Regions from separate parts of the Streptomyces sp. NPDC032198 genome, predicted to be linked through region 2. Evidence: riboswitches for the same ligand, from Rfam matches in the RefSeq annotation. Region 2 holds a riboswitch; the other holds the start of a gene.

Region 1 (4,409 bases), on a different contig from region 2:
CGGCGCGTACCCGAGGCCCTCGACCTCCATGTTCCCGTACTGGGCGTCGGGGGATCCGGCCTGGCCGTGCCAGAGCAGCATCCACACCTGGTCGGCGGCGAGCGCCCGCAGGAGCGCCTCGTAGGCGTCATAGCGCCCTGGTGTCACCTGGCGCAGCATGTGCTCGACCTGCCCGGCCGCAGCCGTGCCCGACGCACTCACCCTTAACCGCCCCTTCGCGATGACCCGCTGACCCGGTGGACCTGGAACCTGAACCTGATGAACCCGGGCCGACCGGCAGGGCCGTGCCCCGCCCGGGTCATGAAACCAGCTTAAGCGGCGATCCTGACACCGACTTGACGTACGGCACCCTCACACGCGTACCTGCACATGTCCTTACGCATGTCCGTGCTCGTGCCCCCGGGTCCGGCCGAAGAAGGGCCGGACCCGCTCGCGCATCCAGTCGCCGACCGGGTCCTGGGCGACGTCGAGCAGCACCAGGTTCACCGGCCAGGACACCGGGGCGTGGCCGAGGGCCCGGCCCACGGCCTCCATCGGCAGCTCGCGCGCGTTGCCCTCCCAGGAGGTCAGTTCGACCCCGATGAACAGCGAGGGCGCGTCGCCCTCGACGCTCGCCAGGCAGCGGCGGGCGCTCAGGACGACCCCGGTGGCCTCGAACTCGCGGGCGGCGGCGGACAGGAAGTCCACCGGGTCGTGCTGCCAGTCCGGTTCGAAGAGGCGTACGCGGCCGCCGGTCGCCGGGCCGTCCAGCGGGGTGCGGCCGGCGCGGCAGAGCTCGGCGACGGCCGGGGGCGGCAGCGGCACACCGACCGTGCCGTCCGGATTGACCGCGATGCCCATTTGCGGGGGGAGGCCGCGGGCGAACTCCACGGCGGGCGCCACGGTGCAGCCCATCCGGCCGCCGGTGGCCTGCTGGAACTGCTGCTCGGAGCTGAAGACGGGGACGTAGGCCTGGCCGTCGATCTCCAGCGTGGGCAGGTCCAGGGTGCCGCTGTCCGGTGCCCCGCCGTTCGGCAGCGGGACCCAGACGCGGCTGCGGCCGAGCACCTCGACGATGCGGGCTCCCGCGGACGCCGTACCGGCCCCGGGGGCGCCCAGGGAGGCCGCGAGCACCTCTTCGAGTTCGTTGCCCGGCCATCCTCCGTACGGATGCGCGTGCGCCTGCGCCGGAATGTCCATCTCTTCAACCCCTGCTCGGTCCCGCTCTGCCTGCGGCACGACCCTAACGTGGCGGGCGGCTCAGCTCCCGAAGCCGATCCCCCGCAGCACCCCGGCCGCCGTCCGGTCGAGCAGCACGGCCGAACCGCAGCCGCGCGGCAGATCGCCCCGCTCGGCGGCGCCGACGAGCCGGCCGACCGTCCTGCGGTGCCGTGCGAAGGCGTACCGCGACACGCCGCGACCGCGCGCGAGCTGGCCCTCCCTGGCGGTGTCCGGCTCCACGTCGAGCAGCAGCAGGTGCAGGGTCGTGCCGCGCCGCGCGGCCTCGCGGGCCAGCCAGCGGCGCACCCAGGCCTGCGTGCCGCAGTCGTGCACCACGACGCCTTCGCCGGACCGCAGGGCCCTGCGCAGACCCGCGTAATGCGCGAGGCGCACCAGGGGGCGGTACACCGCGTACGGCAGGAGGCCCGGCATGCGCAGGGCCCAGCGGTCGCGGGTGTCCTGCGAGTCGATGCGGGGGCCCGAGACGGCCCTGCGCATCAGCGTGGACTTGCCGCTGCCCGGCAGCCCGGAGACGACGATCAGGTCGCCCGCGCCGAACGTCAGCCGGTGCGGGCTGTGGCCGGACCGCTGCCGCAGGTCGCGGACGACGGCCGTGGACAGGGAGCCGTAGCTCTCTTCTGCGGGGGCGGCGGCCTGTTTGGGCAGGGCCACCCCCGTGTTGGTCGCGTAGACGCTCGTCCTGCGCACCGTGATCGGCCTCCCCATAGCGGTCACGTACCTGCTTCCCGCAGCTTCCCCGGCAAGTGTAAAGAGAAGGTAATGCGGCACAACAGCATTACTGGACTGCCACTGCCCTGTTACGGAGGCGCGTGCAATGATGTGCGCGCAAACTCCATACAGGCCGTTTGAATCCGCGCGGGAGAGTTCCCGGTAGCCGTCGTACGACGCACCGGGGCGCCGAAGGAGCAAGTCCCTCCCTTGAATCTCTCAGGCCCCGTACCGCGCGGGCGAGGCACATCTGAAAAGCGGGCCGCCTGCGCGGCTCCACCCAAGGTGCAAGTCATGACCTCCTGTACGAGACGTACGAACGGGTCGTGGTGAACCTCTCAGGTTCCGATGACAGATGGGGAGGATCGACCTCGCCCGTCATGCCCTGGGAGTTCCCTTTATGAGTACCGCCCCCCGTCTGACAGCCCTCGATGCCGTGCATCGGGCGCTGGGCGCGACCATGACCGACTTCGCGGGCTGGGACATGCCGCTCCGCTACGCCAGTGAGCGCGACGAGCACAACGCCGTGCGCACCAAGGCCGGTCTCTTCGACCTCTCCCACATGGGCGAGATCACGGTCAGCGGACCGCAGGCCGTGGATCTCCTGAACTTCGCGCTGGTCGGCAACATCGGCTCCATCGGTGTCGGCCGCGCCCGCTACACGATGATCTGTGCCGAGGACGGCGGGATCCTGGACGACCTGATCGTCTACCGGCTCGGTGACGCCGAGGCCCCGGAGGCCCCGGAATACATGGTCGTCGCGAACGCCTCGAACGCGCAGGTCGTGCTCGACGCGCTCACCGCGCGCGCAATGGGGTCTCCCCTGCTCGAGCGAAGCCGAGAGCTTGGGGAAGGCTTCGACGCCGAGGTCCGCGACGACCGCGACGCGTACGCGCTGCTCGCCGTCCAGGGCCCCGAGTCCCCCGGCATCCTGAAGTCAGTCACGGACGCCGACCTGGACGGTCTGAAGTACTACGCGGGTCTGCCCGGCACGGTCGCGGGCGTGCCCGCGCTGATCGCCCGGACGGGCTACACCGGCGAGGACGGCTTCGAGCTGTTCGTCGCGCCCGGCGACGCAGAGAAGCTGTGGGGCGCGCTGATGGAGGCGGGCGCGTCCGTCGGTCTGGTGCCGGCCGGGCTGTCCTGCCGTGACACGCTCCGCCTGGAGGCGGGCATGCCGCTGTACGGGCACGAGCTGACCGCTGAGCTGACGCCCTTCGACGCGGGCCTGGGCCGGGTCGTGAAGTTCGAGAAGACCTCGCAGTCGGAGAACTTCGTGGGGCGCGCGGCGCTCGCGGCCGCCGCCGAGCGCGCCGAGACCGCTCCCCCGCGCAAGCTGGTCGGCCTGATCGCCGAGGGCCGCCGCGTCCCGCGCGCGGGCTTCCCCGTGGTCGCCGACGGCAAGGTCATCGGCGAGGTCACCTCCGGCGCCCCGTCCCCGACGCTGGGCAAGCCGATCGCCATCGCGTACGTCGACCCGGCGCACGCGGCCCCCGGCACCGAGGGCGTCGGCGTGGACATCCGCGGCACGCACGAGCCGTACGAGGTCGTGGCGCTGCCGTTCTACAAGCGCCAGAAGTGACACCCCGCACAACCGCCTCGTCCACCAGCACTCCCCCGCGTACAGGAGAATTCAGGTCATGAGCAACCCCCAGCAGCTTCGTTACAGCAAGGAGCACGAGTGGCTCTCGGCCGCCGACGGTGACGGTGTGGCCACCATCGGCATCACCGAGCACGCGGCCAACGCCCTCGGTGACGTCGTCTTCGCCCAGCTCCCCGAGGTCGGCGACACGGTGACCGCGGGCGAGACCTGCGGCGAGCTCGAGTCGACGAAGTCCGTCAGCGACCTGTACTCGCCGGTGACCGGCGAGGTCGTCGAGGCGAACCAGGACGTCGTGGAAGACCCGTCGCTGGTCAACTCCGCGCCCTTCGAGGGCGGCTGGCTGTTCAAGGTGCGCATCGCGGGAGAGCCGGACGATCTGCTCTCCGCCGACGAGTACACCGCGTTTTCCGGCAGCTGAAGCCTCCTAAAGACCCCTAGGGACCACCTGATGTCGCTTCTCAACACCCCTCTTCACGAGCTGGACCCGGACGTCGCCGCCGCCGTCGACGCCGAGCTCCACCGCCAGCAGTCCACCCTGGAAATGATCGCCTCGGAGAACTTCGCTCCGGTCGCCGTCATGGAGGCCCAGGGCACGGTCCTCACCAACAAGTACGCCGAGGGCTACCCCGGCCGCCGCTACTACGGCGGCTGCGAGCACGTCGACGTCGCCGAGCAGATCGCGATCGACCGGGTCAAGGAGCTGTTCGGCGCCGAGTACGCCAACGTCCAGCCGCACTCCGGCGCCTCCGCCAACCAGGCCGCCCTCTTCGCGATCGCCAAGCCCGGCGACACGATCCTCGGCCTCGACCTGGCGCACGGCGGCCACCTCACCCACGGCATGCGCCTGAACTTCTCCGGCAAGCAGTTCAACGTGGTC
Region 2 (4,409 bases):
CGTTGAGGTTCGCCCCGTCGACGTACACCTGACCGCCCGCCTCGTGCACGGAGGCGCAGATGTCGGCGACGTGCTCCTCGAACACACCGTGCGTGGACGGGTAGGTGATCATGAGCACGGACAGCTCGTCGCGGTGCTTCTCGATCTTGGCGCGCAGGTCCTCGACGTCGATCTCGCCGTCGTCGCTGGTCTTCACGACGACGACCTTCATGCCGGCCATCACGGCGCTCGCGGCGTTGGTGCCGTGCGCGGAGGACGGGATGAGGCAGACGGTGCGCTGCTCGTCGCCGTTGGCGCGGTGGTAGCCGCGCACGGCCAGCAGTCCGGCCAGCTCGCCCTGCGAACCGGCGTTCGGCTGCAGCGAGACCTTGTCGTAGCCGGTGACCTCGGCGAGCCGCTCCTCCAGCTCACGGATGAGCGTCAGATAGCCCTGCGCCTGCTGGGCGGGGGCGAAGGGGTGCAGCTGCCCGAACTCGGGCCAGGTGACCGGCTCCATCTCCGTGGTCGCGTTGAGCTTCATCGTGCAGGAGCCCAGCGGGATCATGCCGCGGTCGAGCGCGTAGTCACGGTCGGCCAGCTTGCGCAGGTAGCGCAGCATCGCGGTCTCGGAGCGGTACTGGTGGAAGACGGGGTGCGTCAGGTACTCGTCGTCACGCAGCAGCCCCGCCGGGAGCGTGTCCGCGGTCTCCGCGTCGAGCGCCTCGATGTCGGCCTCGACCCCGAATGCGCCCCAGATCGCGGTCAGTTGCTTGCGCGTGGTGGTCTCGTCGCAGGCCAGGGAGACGTGGTCGGCGTCGATCTGGTGGATGTTGACGCCACCCTCACGGGCCGCGGCGACGAGCTCGTCGGCCCTGCCGGGCACCCGCACGGTCAGGGTGTCGAAGTACGCGCCGTGCACGACCTCGACCCCGCCGGCGGTGAGCCCCGCGGCCAGCACGGTCGCGTAGCGGTGGGTACGCCGCGCGATGGACCTGAGGCCCTCGGGTCCGTGGTAGACCGCGTACATTCCGGCCATCACGGCGAGCAGCACCTGAGCGGTACAGATGTTGCTGGTGGCCTTCTCACGGCGGATGTGCTGCTCACGGGTCTGCAGCGCGAGCCGGTAGGCCTTGTTGCCGTCCGCGTCCACGGAGACACCGACGAGCCGTCCGGGCAGGCTGCGCGCGAACTTCTCGCGCACCGCCATGTAACCGGCGTGCGGGCCGCCGAAGCCCATCGGGACGCCGAAGCGCTGCGTCGTTCCGACGGCGATGTCGGCGCCGAGCTCACCGGGCGAGGTGAGCAGCGTCAGGGCCAGCAGGTCGGCGGCGACGGAGACTATGGCGCCGATCTCGTGCGCCTGCTCGATGAGGGGTTTGATGTCGCGTACGGCACCGGAGGCGCCGGGGTACTGGATCAGTACGCCGACGACACCGCGCTCGGCGGCCTCGGCCGGGATGCCGTCACTCAGATCGGCGACGACGACCTCGACGCCGGTCGGCTCGGCGCGGGTCTGGATGACGGCGATGGTCTGCGGCAGCACGTCGGCGTCGACGAGGAAGACACCGTTCTTGACCTTGCCCATGCGGCGCGAGAGCGCCATGGCCTCGGCGGCCGCGGTCCCCTCGTCGAGCAGGGAGGCACCGGAGGTGGGCAGCCCGGTCAGCTCGGCGACGACGGTCTGGAAGTTGAGCAGCGCCTCGAGGCGCCCCTGCGAGATCTCGGGCTGGTACGGCGTGTAAGCGGTGTACCACGCCGGGTTCTCCATGACGTTCCGCAGGATCACCGGCGGAGTGAACGTCCCGTAGTAACCGAGGCCGATCATGGAATCAAGCACCTGGTTACGGTCCGCGAGGGAACGCAGCTCGGCGAGGACCTCGGCCTCGGTGCGCGCTCCCGGCAGGTTCAGCGCCTCGGCGTTCTTGATCACATCCGGCACGGCTGCGGCGGTCAGCTCGTCGAGCGAGCCGTATCCGACCTGCGCGAGCATCTTGGCCCGTGCTTCGACGTCGGGACCGATGTGCCGCTGCTCGAAGGGAATGCCCTGTTCGAGCTGGGAGAGCGGGATGCGAGGGGTGGCGGTCATTGCGGAGGCCTCCTGGTCTGACGCGACCTGCGAGGGGCACCACGGCACGGGTACCCGGACGGCCTCCCCCTCTGTCATCTCAACCTGAGAGTTTCACCGGTCCGCGCCCCAGGAGAGGCGTCGTACCGGCTTTCACCGTCGGTGAGGAAGGGATTCGAGCGTGCCCGCCCGACGCCCGCCCTACTTTCCAGAGTGACCTCGTCCGTGCGGTACAGGGGCCTGAGAGATTCCGGGGAGGAGTTGCTCCTTCGGCGCCTCCGGTGTCTCCACCGGAGAGCTCTCCCGCACGGGGTCAGCAGCCAAGCGCCAGCCTACCAGCGAGGACCGCGGCCCATCCCTCGAGTGGCCGCCTGCCCCGAAGTGCTCTTTCGTAGTGATTACGAACGAACGAGGATGAGTTACGCCCCACTTCGACACGCCTCGACCAGTTGGAGGGACCGTGCAGACCGATATCGATCCGCGCAACTTGATCGGCCGCAAGGCGTTCGACCGGACCGGGGCCAAGATCGGCACGATCGACGAGGTCTATCTCGACGACGCCACCGGCGCCCCGGAGTGGGCGGCCATACGCACGGGTCTGTTCAGCCGGGACGCGTTCGTCCCTCTCGAGCCCAGCGAGCTCAGGAGCGACGGCACCCTGCGCATCCCCTTCGAGCGCTCCCTGATCAAGGACGCCCCCGACTTCGGCGTGGGCCGCCACCTCTCCCCCGAACAGGAACTGCAGCTCTACCACCACTACGGCCTGGACATCACACCCCCGCAGTCACCGCCGCCGCCCGACAAGGACTTCGGCACCATCGCAGGCCAGGAGAGCCCCTGACGCTCACCCCGCCCGTACCGGTGGCCCCAGGTGCCACAGACCCCCATCACCGCGGCTCCAGCGCCTCAGGAGCCGCCACCAGCGGCAAGGGCTCCGCGGGCTCCAGCGCCGGATCATCCGTACGGAACGTCCGCACCCGCCCCGGCACCGTCGACTCGGGCGTCTCGAAGCGGACCGTGACCCGCCCCAGGCCGCTGCCCTGCACCCACCCGTGCCCGTACTCGGCATGCCGCACATCGTGCCCGGCGGACCACCGCCGCTCGGCCGCCGCGACCGGCTCCGCCACCGTCTCGCCCACGGGCTCCGCCGCCGCCTCCCCGCCCCGCTCCTCCTGCGCCGCCTCCCGCTGCGTCTCCAGTGCCTCCACGGCCTCGGCATCGGCCTCGGCCTGCGCCTGGGCCTGGGCCTGCGCGAAGAGGTCCTCCTGCGTGTAGTCGGCGAGCCCCGTGACGCCCACACCGAGGAGCCGCACGCCCCCGGTGGTGTCCACGGACTCGAGGAGCCGCGCGGCGGCCTCCCGCACCACCCCGGGGTCGTCCGTCGGCCCACGCAGCGTCTCGGAACGCGTCAGCGTGGAGAAGTCGAACCGCCGCACCTTCAGGACGATGGTCCGCCCCGAGTGTCCCGCCGCCCGCAGCCGCTCCACACACCGGTCGGCGAGCCGCGCGACCTCGCCCCTGACCCGTACCCGGTCATGGATGTCCACGTCGTACGTGTCCTCGACGCTGACCGACTTCGATTCCCGCTCCGCCACCACGGGCCGCTCGTCCCGCGCCAGCGCCATCAGGTACAGCGCGCTCCCGTGCGACTTCCCCAGGAGCCGTACGAGCTCGTCCTCGCCCGCGCCGGCGATCTCCCCCACGGTCGTGATCCCGCCCCGCCGCAGATGATCCCCGGTGGCGGGCCCGACCCCGGGCAGCGTCCGCACCGACATCGGCGCGAGCAGGTCCCGCTCGGTCCCGGGCACTATCAGCCGCAGCCCATCGGGCTTGGCCTCCTCCGAGGCGATCTTCGCCAGCATCTTGCACGCGGCGAGCCCGACCGACCCCGCGAGCCCCGTCACCGCCTTGATGTCCGCGCGCAGCCGCTCGCCCACCACCAGCGCGGACGCCTGGTCGTCGGCCACGCCACCCGCCTCCAGGTCGACGAAGGCCTCGTCCAGGCTGAGCGGCTCCACCAGCGGCGAAAGCTCCCGCAGCAGCGCCATCACCTGGTCGCTGATCTCGCGGTAGAGCCCGAAGCGGGGCACCAGATAGGCGGCATGGGGCGCCAGCCGCCGCGCCTGCCCCATGGGCATCGCCGAGTGCACACCGAACTTCCGCGCTTCGTACGAAGCCGTCGCCACCACGCCCCGCGGCCCCAGACCGCCCACGACCACGGCTTTCCCGCGCAGACTCGGCTTCGCGGCCTGCTCGGCGGACGCGTAGAAGGCATCCATGTCCAGATGCAGAATCGTGGGCGCGGTTCTCACACCCCTGATGCTGCCCTACGCCACTGACAACGCCCCCTGAAACGGCACGCGCA

The links. Region 2 has a riboswitch for glycine ahead of gcvP (aminomethyl-transferring glycine dehydrogenase). Riboswitches for the same ligand answer to the same signal wherever they lie in the genome.
Region 1: another riboswitch for glycine. It lies ahead of gcvT (glycine cleavage system aminomethyltransferase GcvT); the one in region 2 lies ahead of gcvP (aminomethyl-transferring glycine dehydrogenase).

The regions. Positions count from the first base shown of each region.
Region 1 covers NZ_JBEZVL010000011.1:270,904-275,312, forward strand. The annotation lists gene AB0E78_RS29035 (enhanced serine sensitivity protein SseB C-terminal domain-containing protein) at 1-201, opposite strand, end outside; gene AB0E78_RS29040 (enhanced serine sensitivity protein SseB) at 376-1,179, opposite strand; gene AB0E78_RS29045 (AAA family ATPase) at 1,240-1,914, opposite strand; glycine riboswitch at 2,068-2,173, shown strand; gene gcvT (glycine cleavage system aminomethyltransferase GcvT) at 2,330-3,511, shown strand; gene gcvH (glycine cleavage system protein GcvH) at 3,570-3,950, shown strand; gene glyA (serine hydroxymethyltransferase) at 3,981-4,409, shown strand, end outside.
Region 2 covers NZ_JBEZVL010000020.1:137,348-141,756, forward strand. The annotation lists gene gcvP (aminomethyl-transferring glycine dehydrogenase) at 1-2,065, opposite strand, end outside; glycine riboswitch at 2,263-2,360, opposite strand; gene AB0E78_RS38985 (PRC-barrel domain-containing protein) at 2,505-2,885, shown strand; gene AB0E78_RS38990 (DNA polymerase IV) at 2,932-4,356, opposite strand.